Regions from separate parts of the Streptomyces sp. NPDC054849 genome, predicted to be linked through region 2. Evidence: riboswitches for the same ligand, from Rfam matches in the RefSeq annotation. Region 2 holds a riboswitch; the other holds the start of a gene.
The links. Region 2 has a riboswitch for ZMP and ZTP ahead of ACWGIF_RS02180 (serine hydroxymethyltransferase). Riboswitches for the same ligand answer to the same signal wherever they lie in the genome.
Positions count from the first base shown of each region.

Region 1: linked by a shared signal. The riboswitch ahead of ACWGIF_RS04030 (bifunctional 5,10-methylenetetrahydrofolate dehydrogenase/5,10-methenyltetrahydrofolate cyclohydrolase) and the one ahead of ACWGIF_RS02180 (serine hydroxymethyltransferase) in region 2 are both predicted to bind ZMP and ZTP.

Region 1 is NZ_JBSGZI010000005.1:65,219-68,594, forward strand. Features, by position in the region: gene ACWGIF_RS04025 (NAD(P)/FAD-dependent oxidoreductase) at 1-1,060, shown strand, start outside; gene ACWGIF_RS04030 (bifunctional 5,10-methylenetetrahydrofolate dehydrogenase/5,10-methenyltetrahydrofolate cyclohydrolase) at 1,238-2,083, opposite strand; ZMP/ZTP riboswitch at 2,150-2,251, opposite strand; gene ACWGIF_RS04035 (methyltransferase domain-containing protein) at 2,309-3,070, shown strand; gene ACWGIF_RS04040 (RNA polymerase sigma factor) at 3,285-3,376, shown strand, end outside.
Region 2 is NZ_JBSGZI010000002.1:172,743-176,118, forward strand. Features, by position in the region: gene trpS (tryptophan--tRNA ligase) at 1-75, opposite strand, end outside; gene ACWGIF_RS02180 (serine hydroxymethyltransferase) at 445-1,713, opposite strand; ZMP/ZTP riboswitch at 1,748-1,838, opposite strand; gene rocD (ornithine--oxo-acid transaminase) at 1,958-3,163, shown strand; gene ACWGIF_RS02190 (glutathionylspermidine synthase family protein) at 3,179-3,376, opposite strand, start outside.

The sequences.
Region 1 (3,376 bases), on a different contig from region 2:
GGTGACCGCCCTGGACGGCGTGTCCACCCTCCAGCAGAGCCGCGTACGGGGCCTGGAGGGGACGTCGGCCCGGATCACCGGCGTCCGCGTCGACACCCCGGAGGAAGAGGGCAGGTACCTGCCCGCCGACCTCGTGGTCGACGCGAGCGGCCGCGGCTCCCGCGCCCGCACCTGGCTGCAGGAGCTCGGCGTGAGCGGCATCCGGCAGGCCGAGGTCGACTCCGGCCTGGTCTACGCGACCCGGATCTTCGAGGCGCCCGACGGAGCGCACGCGTCGGGCTTCCCCATAGTCAACGTGCAGTCCGACCCCCGCGTGCCCGTACCGGGCCAGACGGCCACCATCGTGCCCATCGAGAACGGCCAGTGGCAGGCGACCCTGTCCGGCACCCGCGGCGGCCAGCCGACCGGCGACCCCGACGCGTTCATCCCCTTCGCCAAGGGCATCCGGGACCCGATCGTCGGCGAGCTCCTGGAGGGCCGCAAGCCCCTCACGGACGTCGCCGTCACCCAGGGCACCGCCAACCGCCGGATCTACTTCGAGAAGGTCGACCTGCCCGACGGCTTCTTCGCCGTCGGCGACTCGGTCGCCACCTTCAATCCGCTGTACGGACAGGGCATGACCGTCGCCGCCCAGGGGCTGCTGGCCGTGCGCGCCCTGCTCCGGGCCCGGGGACTGTCCCACCCCGCCTTCGGGCGCGAGGCGCAGCGCGCGATCGCCCCGCAGGTGGCCACCGCCTGGGACCTCGCCACATCGCAGGACATCCTCTACCCGGGGGCCACCGGCATGAAGGCGCGGACCGGCGGGGGTCTGCTCAACGCCTATGTGAGCCGGCTGATGACGGGGGCCACCACCCGCAAGGCCCTCACCGCCGCCTTCCTCCAGGTCATCACCATGAGCAGCGCGCCCACCTCCTGGCTGCGGCCGTCGGTGGTCTGGCACGTCCTGCGGGCGTCGGACCGGGGCGCGCTGAAGGCGCCGCCGCTCACGGCTGCCGAGCGCACGGTCGCCGGGCTGGACCAGCGGTCCGATCCGGCCGACCCCGTCGGCCGGGCCCGGTGAGGGACGGCCTCTGAAGGACGACCTCTGAAGGACGACCTCTGAGAGACGGCCTCTGAGAGACGGCCTCATCCGCTGCGTGCCGGGGGCGCTGCTGATCCTGACCCGGCCGGTCACAACGCGACGCCCCGGGCCGAAGGGCCCGGGGCGTGCGCCGTACGCGCGACGGCTCGGCGGGCGTCAGAGCTCCGCGAGGTCCAGCCCGGCCTGCGCGGCGGCCGCCTGGACGGTCTGCTCCAGCAGGACCGCGATGGTCATCGGGCCGACTCCGCCCGGCACCGGCGTGATCAGCGAGGCCCGGGCGGCGGCCGACTCGAAGTGGACGTCGCCCACGTTGCCCTCGTTGTACCCGGCGTCCAGGACCACCGCGCCCGGCTTGATGTCCTCACCCCGGATGAACTCGGCCTTGCCGACAGCGGCGACCAGCACGTCCGCCTGGCGCACGATCGACGGGAGGTCCACGGTGCGGGAGTGGCAGTAGGTGACCGTGGCGTTCTGCTCCAGCAGCAGCATCCCGGCCGGCTTGCCCAGGATCGCGCTGCGCCCGACCACGACGGCGTGCTTGCCGGTCAGGTCCACGTCGTACTCGGCGAGCAGCCGCATGATGCCGCCCGGGGTACAGGAGACGAAGCCCGGCAGCCCGAAGCCCATGGCGGCGAAGGAGTGCATGGTGACCCCGTCGACGTCCTTGCCCGGGGCGATGGCCTCGAAGGCGGCGCGCTCGTCGATGTGGTGCGGGACGGGGTGCTGGAGCAGGATGCCGCTGATCTCCGGGTCCTCGGAGAGCGCGGTGAGGGCGGCCACCAGCTCCTCGGTGGTGGTCTCGGCCGGCAGCTCGACGTGGCGGGAGGTGATCCCGGCCTTGGCGCAGCGGTTCTGCTTCATGCGCACGTACGTGACGGAGGCCGGGTCCTCACCGACCAGCACCGTCGCGAGACAGGGCGCGATGCCGGTGCGTTCGGTGATCTTCGCCGCGGAGGCGGCGGTCTGCTCCGAGATGCGGCGGGCGAGGGCGGTGCCGTCCATCAGCTGAGCACTGGCGGTGGCAGTCTGGGCAGTCGTCACGGGGTCTCCTGAACGTCGCTGCGGATCGCGGTTCGCCCAGGCGCGCGGCAGTCGGCGTACCGGAGGTCCGGGGTACGCCGGGCCGCTCCCCGGTGGTGATCCACCCGAACGCCAGTCACGGCCCGCCGACCACTGTAGTCGACTTATCCACTGGATGAACGGTGCCCGACCTGGGACGATCGGTGCATGACGCGCACTTTCGACCATCTTGTCGCGGAGGCCGAATCCGTATCCGTCGACGGCTGGGACTTCTCGTGGCTCGACGGGCGGGCGACCGAGCAGAGGCCTTCCTGGGGCTACCAGCGGCTGCTGGGCGAGCACCTGGCCCGGGTCCGGTCCGCACTGGACATCCAGACCGGGGGCGGTGAGGTCCTCGCCGGGTCCGGGCCGCTGCCGCCGCTGACGGTGGCGACCGAGTCCTGGCCGCCCAACATCGCGAAGGCGACCCGGCTGCTGCATCCGCTGGGCGCGGCGGTGGTCGCGGACTCCGACGAGCCGCCGCTGCCCTTCGGGGACGAGGCCTTCGAGCTGGTGAGCAGCCGGCACCCGGTGACCATCTGGTGGGAGGAGATCGCGCGGGTGCTGACCCCGGGCGGCACGTACCTCTCGCAGCAGGTCGGTCCGGCGAGCGTCTTCGAGCTCGTCGAGTACTTCCTCGGCCCGCAACCGGAGGAGATCCGGCGCGGCCGGCACCCCGACGACGCGGCCGCCGACGCCGCGAAGGCCGGCCTCGAAGTCCTCGATCTGCGCTCCGAGCGACTGCGTACGGAGTTCCACGACATCGGAGCCGTGATCTACTTTCTACGGAAGGTGATCTGGATGGTGCCCGGCTTCACGGTCGGGCAGTACCGGGACCGGTTGCGCGAGCTGCACGAACAGATCGAACGCGAAGGTCCGTTCGTCGCGCACACCGCCCGCTTCCTCATCGAAGCCCGCAAAACAGGCTGAGGGGAGGGCGGACGGATCCACACCGGATCGGGTTGCGTGGCCACAGCGTGGCGCAGGTCACTCAATTCAGCGCGTAACGAATCGACTCGGGCATGCGATGAACCGACAGGTGTCCTCGTGCGGCCCGGAATACAGACCCCCCTCGGGTCTGTTTCCCGAGTTCGCGCGATGATGTCCCGCCCACCCCATATCTGCTCGCAACGAGAGGCTCCTTGTGTCGCTCAGCCCGTCCCGTACGTTCCCTCCGGAGATCGCCGAATCCGAGGCCCTCGTCGCGCTCGTAGAGCGCGGCCGCGAGCAGGGTCA
Region 2 (3,376 bases):
GATGTAGTTCCCGAGGTGGAACGAACCGGAGGTGGGCTGGATGCCGGAGAGCGCGCGAGGACGATCAGAAGCCATGGCTTCATTCTCTCAGGTGCGGGGGCGGACTCGGGCCCGCCGCTGGCCGGAACCTTCCGGGTCGCGGGAGTACGGGCCGTGCCGTGCCGCGGTACCGGGCGGTAGCGGCGCGGCCGGATCCTGCCCCGGCCGAGCGACCGCTTTCCCCCGGATGGACCGCTGCACGGAGTATCCGGGGGAACTGCCCGCACCGGCACCCGCACCTCGATCGCCGGCGGGGCTCGCCAGTGCGGCGGCGGCTCCGGCCCGCGTCCGGCGCCTCCGGCGCAGGGACGCCCTCGAACGCCGGGCGGGGCCGGGTTTCAGCCCCGCCCGGCGTGTGAGGTGCGGGGGTCCGCGGGCGGAGCCGCCGGCAGCGGTGCCGCAGGGTTACGACAACGGGAGGCCCGGGGCCGGGAAGGCGGCCATGAGGTCCACGACCTCCGCCCGGACCGCGGCCAGGGCCTGCTCGTCCCCCTTGGACGCGGCGTCGACCGAGCGCGAGATCCAGTCCGCCACGAGCGGCATGTGCTCCACCCCCAGGCCCCGCGACGTCAGCGACGGCGTACCGATCCGCACCCCCGAGGGATCGAACGGCTTGCGCGGGTCGAACGGGACCGTGTTGTAGTTCACGACGATCCCCGCCCGGTCCAGCGCCTTCGCCGCGACCTTGCCCGGCACGTCCTTGCCCGTCAGGTCCATCAGGATCAGGTGGTTGTCCGTACCGCCCGAGACCAGGTCGAAGCCCCGCTCCAGCAGCGCCGCCGCCAGCGCCTTCGCGTTGGCGACGACCGCGTGGGCGTACGTGACGAAGGACGGCTGCGCCGCCTCGTGCAGCGCGACCGCGATGCCGGCCGTCGTCTGGTTGTGCGGGCCGCCCTGGAGGCCCGGGAAGACGGCCTTGTCGATCGCCTTCGCGTGTTCCTCCCGGCACATCAGCATCGCGCCGCGCGGACCGCGCAGCGTCTTGTGCGTCGTGGTGGAGACGACGTCCACGTGGTCCGCCGGGGACGGGTGTGCGCCGCCCGCGATCAGGCCGGCGATGTGGGCCACGTCCGCGACCAGGATCGAGCCCGCCTCCCGCGCGATCTCCGCGAAGGCGGCGAAGTCGATGGTCCTCGGCAGGGCGGTGCCGCCGCAGAAGATCAGCTTGGGCCGCTCGGCGAGGGCCAGCTCGCGGACCGCGTCGTAGTCGACGAGCCCGGTGTCCGCGCGGACGCCGTACTGCACGCCGCGGAACCACGAGCCCGTCGCCGAGACGCCCCAGCCGTGCGTCAGGTGCCCGCCCATCGGCAGGGCCATGCCCATCACCGTGTCACCCGGCTTTGCGAAGGCCAGGTAGACGGCCAGGTTCGCCGGGGAGCCCGAGTACGGCTGCACATTGGCGTGGTCGACGCCGAACAGGCCCTTCGCCCGCTCGATCGCCAGCGCCTCGACGAGGTCGATGTTCTGCTGGCCCTCGTAGTAGCGGCGGCCGGGGTAGCCCTCGCTGTACTTGTTCTGCAGTACGGTGCCCGAGGCTTCCAGGACGGCCGCGGACACGTAGTTCTCACTGGGGATCAGACGCAGTGTCTGCGCCTGGAGTACTTCTTCCGCCGCGACGAAGGACGCCAGTTCGGGGTCGGTCGCGGAAAGGGCGGGATGGCGGCGCGCAGACATGGCGGGCTCCTCCGGGGTCGATGTGATCGGTACCCCGCGAGGCCCAGGCGAGCGGCCCTGTATGCGGTCGAGCGCGCACGACTCCCCCGGAGTTGGTTCTCCGTACGCCAGTCGCCGTGCGTACCGCTCACCTTAGCGGGCGCGCCGCACGGAAGGTTTCTGCGTCCGCGATACGAGCGACGATAAGAAGGTGACGCCACCCTCGTCACCGCTACACCCGGCAAGACGGACGATCGGAGACCCCGTGTCGACAACCGCTGATGTCATCCGCACCGCCGACGCGCACAGCGCGCACACCTACCATCCGCTGCCCGTTGTCGTCGCCTCCGCCGACGGCGCGTGGATGACCGATGTGGAGGGCCGCAGATACCTCGACATGCTCGCCGGGTACTCGGCCCTCAACTTCGGCCACGGCAACCGCCGGCTGATCGACGCAGCGCGGGCCCAGCTGGAGCGGGTCACCCTCACCTCGCGCGCCTTCCACCACGACCGCTTCGCCGACTTCTGCGCCGAACTCGCCGCGCTGTGCGGCAAGGAGATGGTGCTGCCCATGAACACCGGCGCGGAGGCCGTGGAGACGGCGGTGAAGACGGCCCGCAAATGGGGCTACGAGGTCAAGGGCGTCCCGGACGGGCATGCCAAGATCGTGGTCGCCGCCGACAACTTCCACGGGCGGACCACGACCATCGTCTCCTTCTCGACGGACCACGACGCCCGCGACCACTTCGGTCCGTACACGCCGGGCTTTGAGATCGTTCCGTACGGGGACCTCACCGCGCTGGCCCACGCCGTCACCGAGAACACCGTGGCGGTGCTGCTGGAGCCGATCCAGGGCGAGGCGGGCGTGCTGGTGCCGCCCGCCGGATACCTCAGCGGCGTACGCAGGCTGACCCGCGAGCGGAACGTCCTCTTCATGGCGGACGAGATCCAGTCCGGGCTGGGGCGGACCGGCAAGACCTTCGCGTGCGAGCACGAGGGGGTCGTCCCGGACGTCTACATCCTGGGCAAGGCGCTCGGCGGCGGCGTGGTGCCGGTGTCGGCCGTCGTCGCCGACCGGGACGTGCTGGGGGTGTTCAAGCCCGGCCAGCACGGATCGACCTTCGGCGGGAACCCCCTCGCGTGCGCGGTCGGCCTGGAGGTCGTCGCGATGCTCCGGACCGGGGAGTTCCAGCAGCGGGCCACCGAGCTGGGCGACCACCTGCACCGGGAGCTGGGCCTGCTGGTCGGCGGGGGCGCCGTGACCGCCGTACGCGGGCGCGGGCTGTGGGCCGGCGTCGACATCGAACCGGACCACGGGACGGGCCGGGAGATCTCCGAGAAGCTGATGGAGCGGCGGGTCCTGGTGAAGGACACCCACGGGTCGACGATCCGGCTCGCCCCGCCGCTGGTGATCAGCAAGGAGGACCTGGACTGGGGGCTGGACCAGCTCAGGTCGGTGCTGGGCGCGTAGCCCGTACCTGTCGGACTACAGGATGACGTGGGGCAGGAAGCGGGCGTACTCGTCCGTGACCGGCCCCGCCGATTCGCGGATGCCGAGCCCCGCCGCCTCGTCCTCGACGACCCAAGCGCCGAGCACCACCCGGTTGCCGTCGAAGTCGGGCAGCGGGGCCAGGCCCTGGAAGCAGTACCGCTCCCCCTCCTCCGGTACGAACGGCTCGCCGCC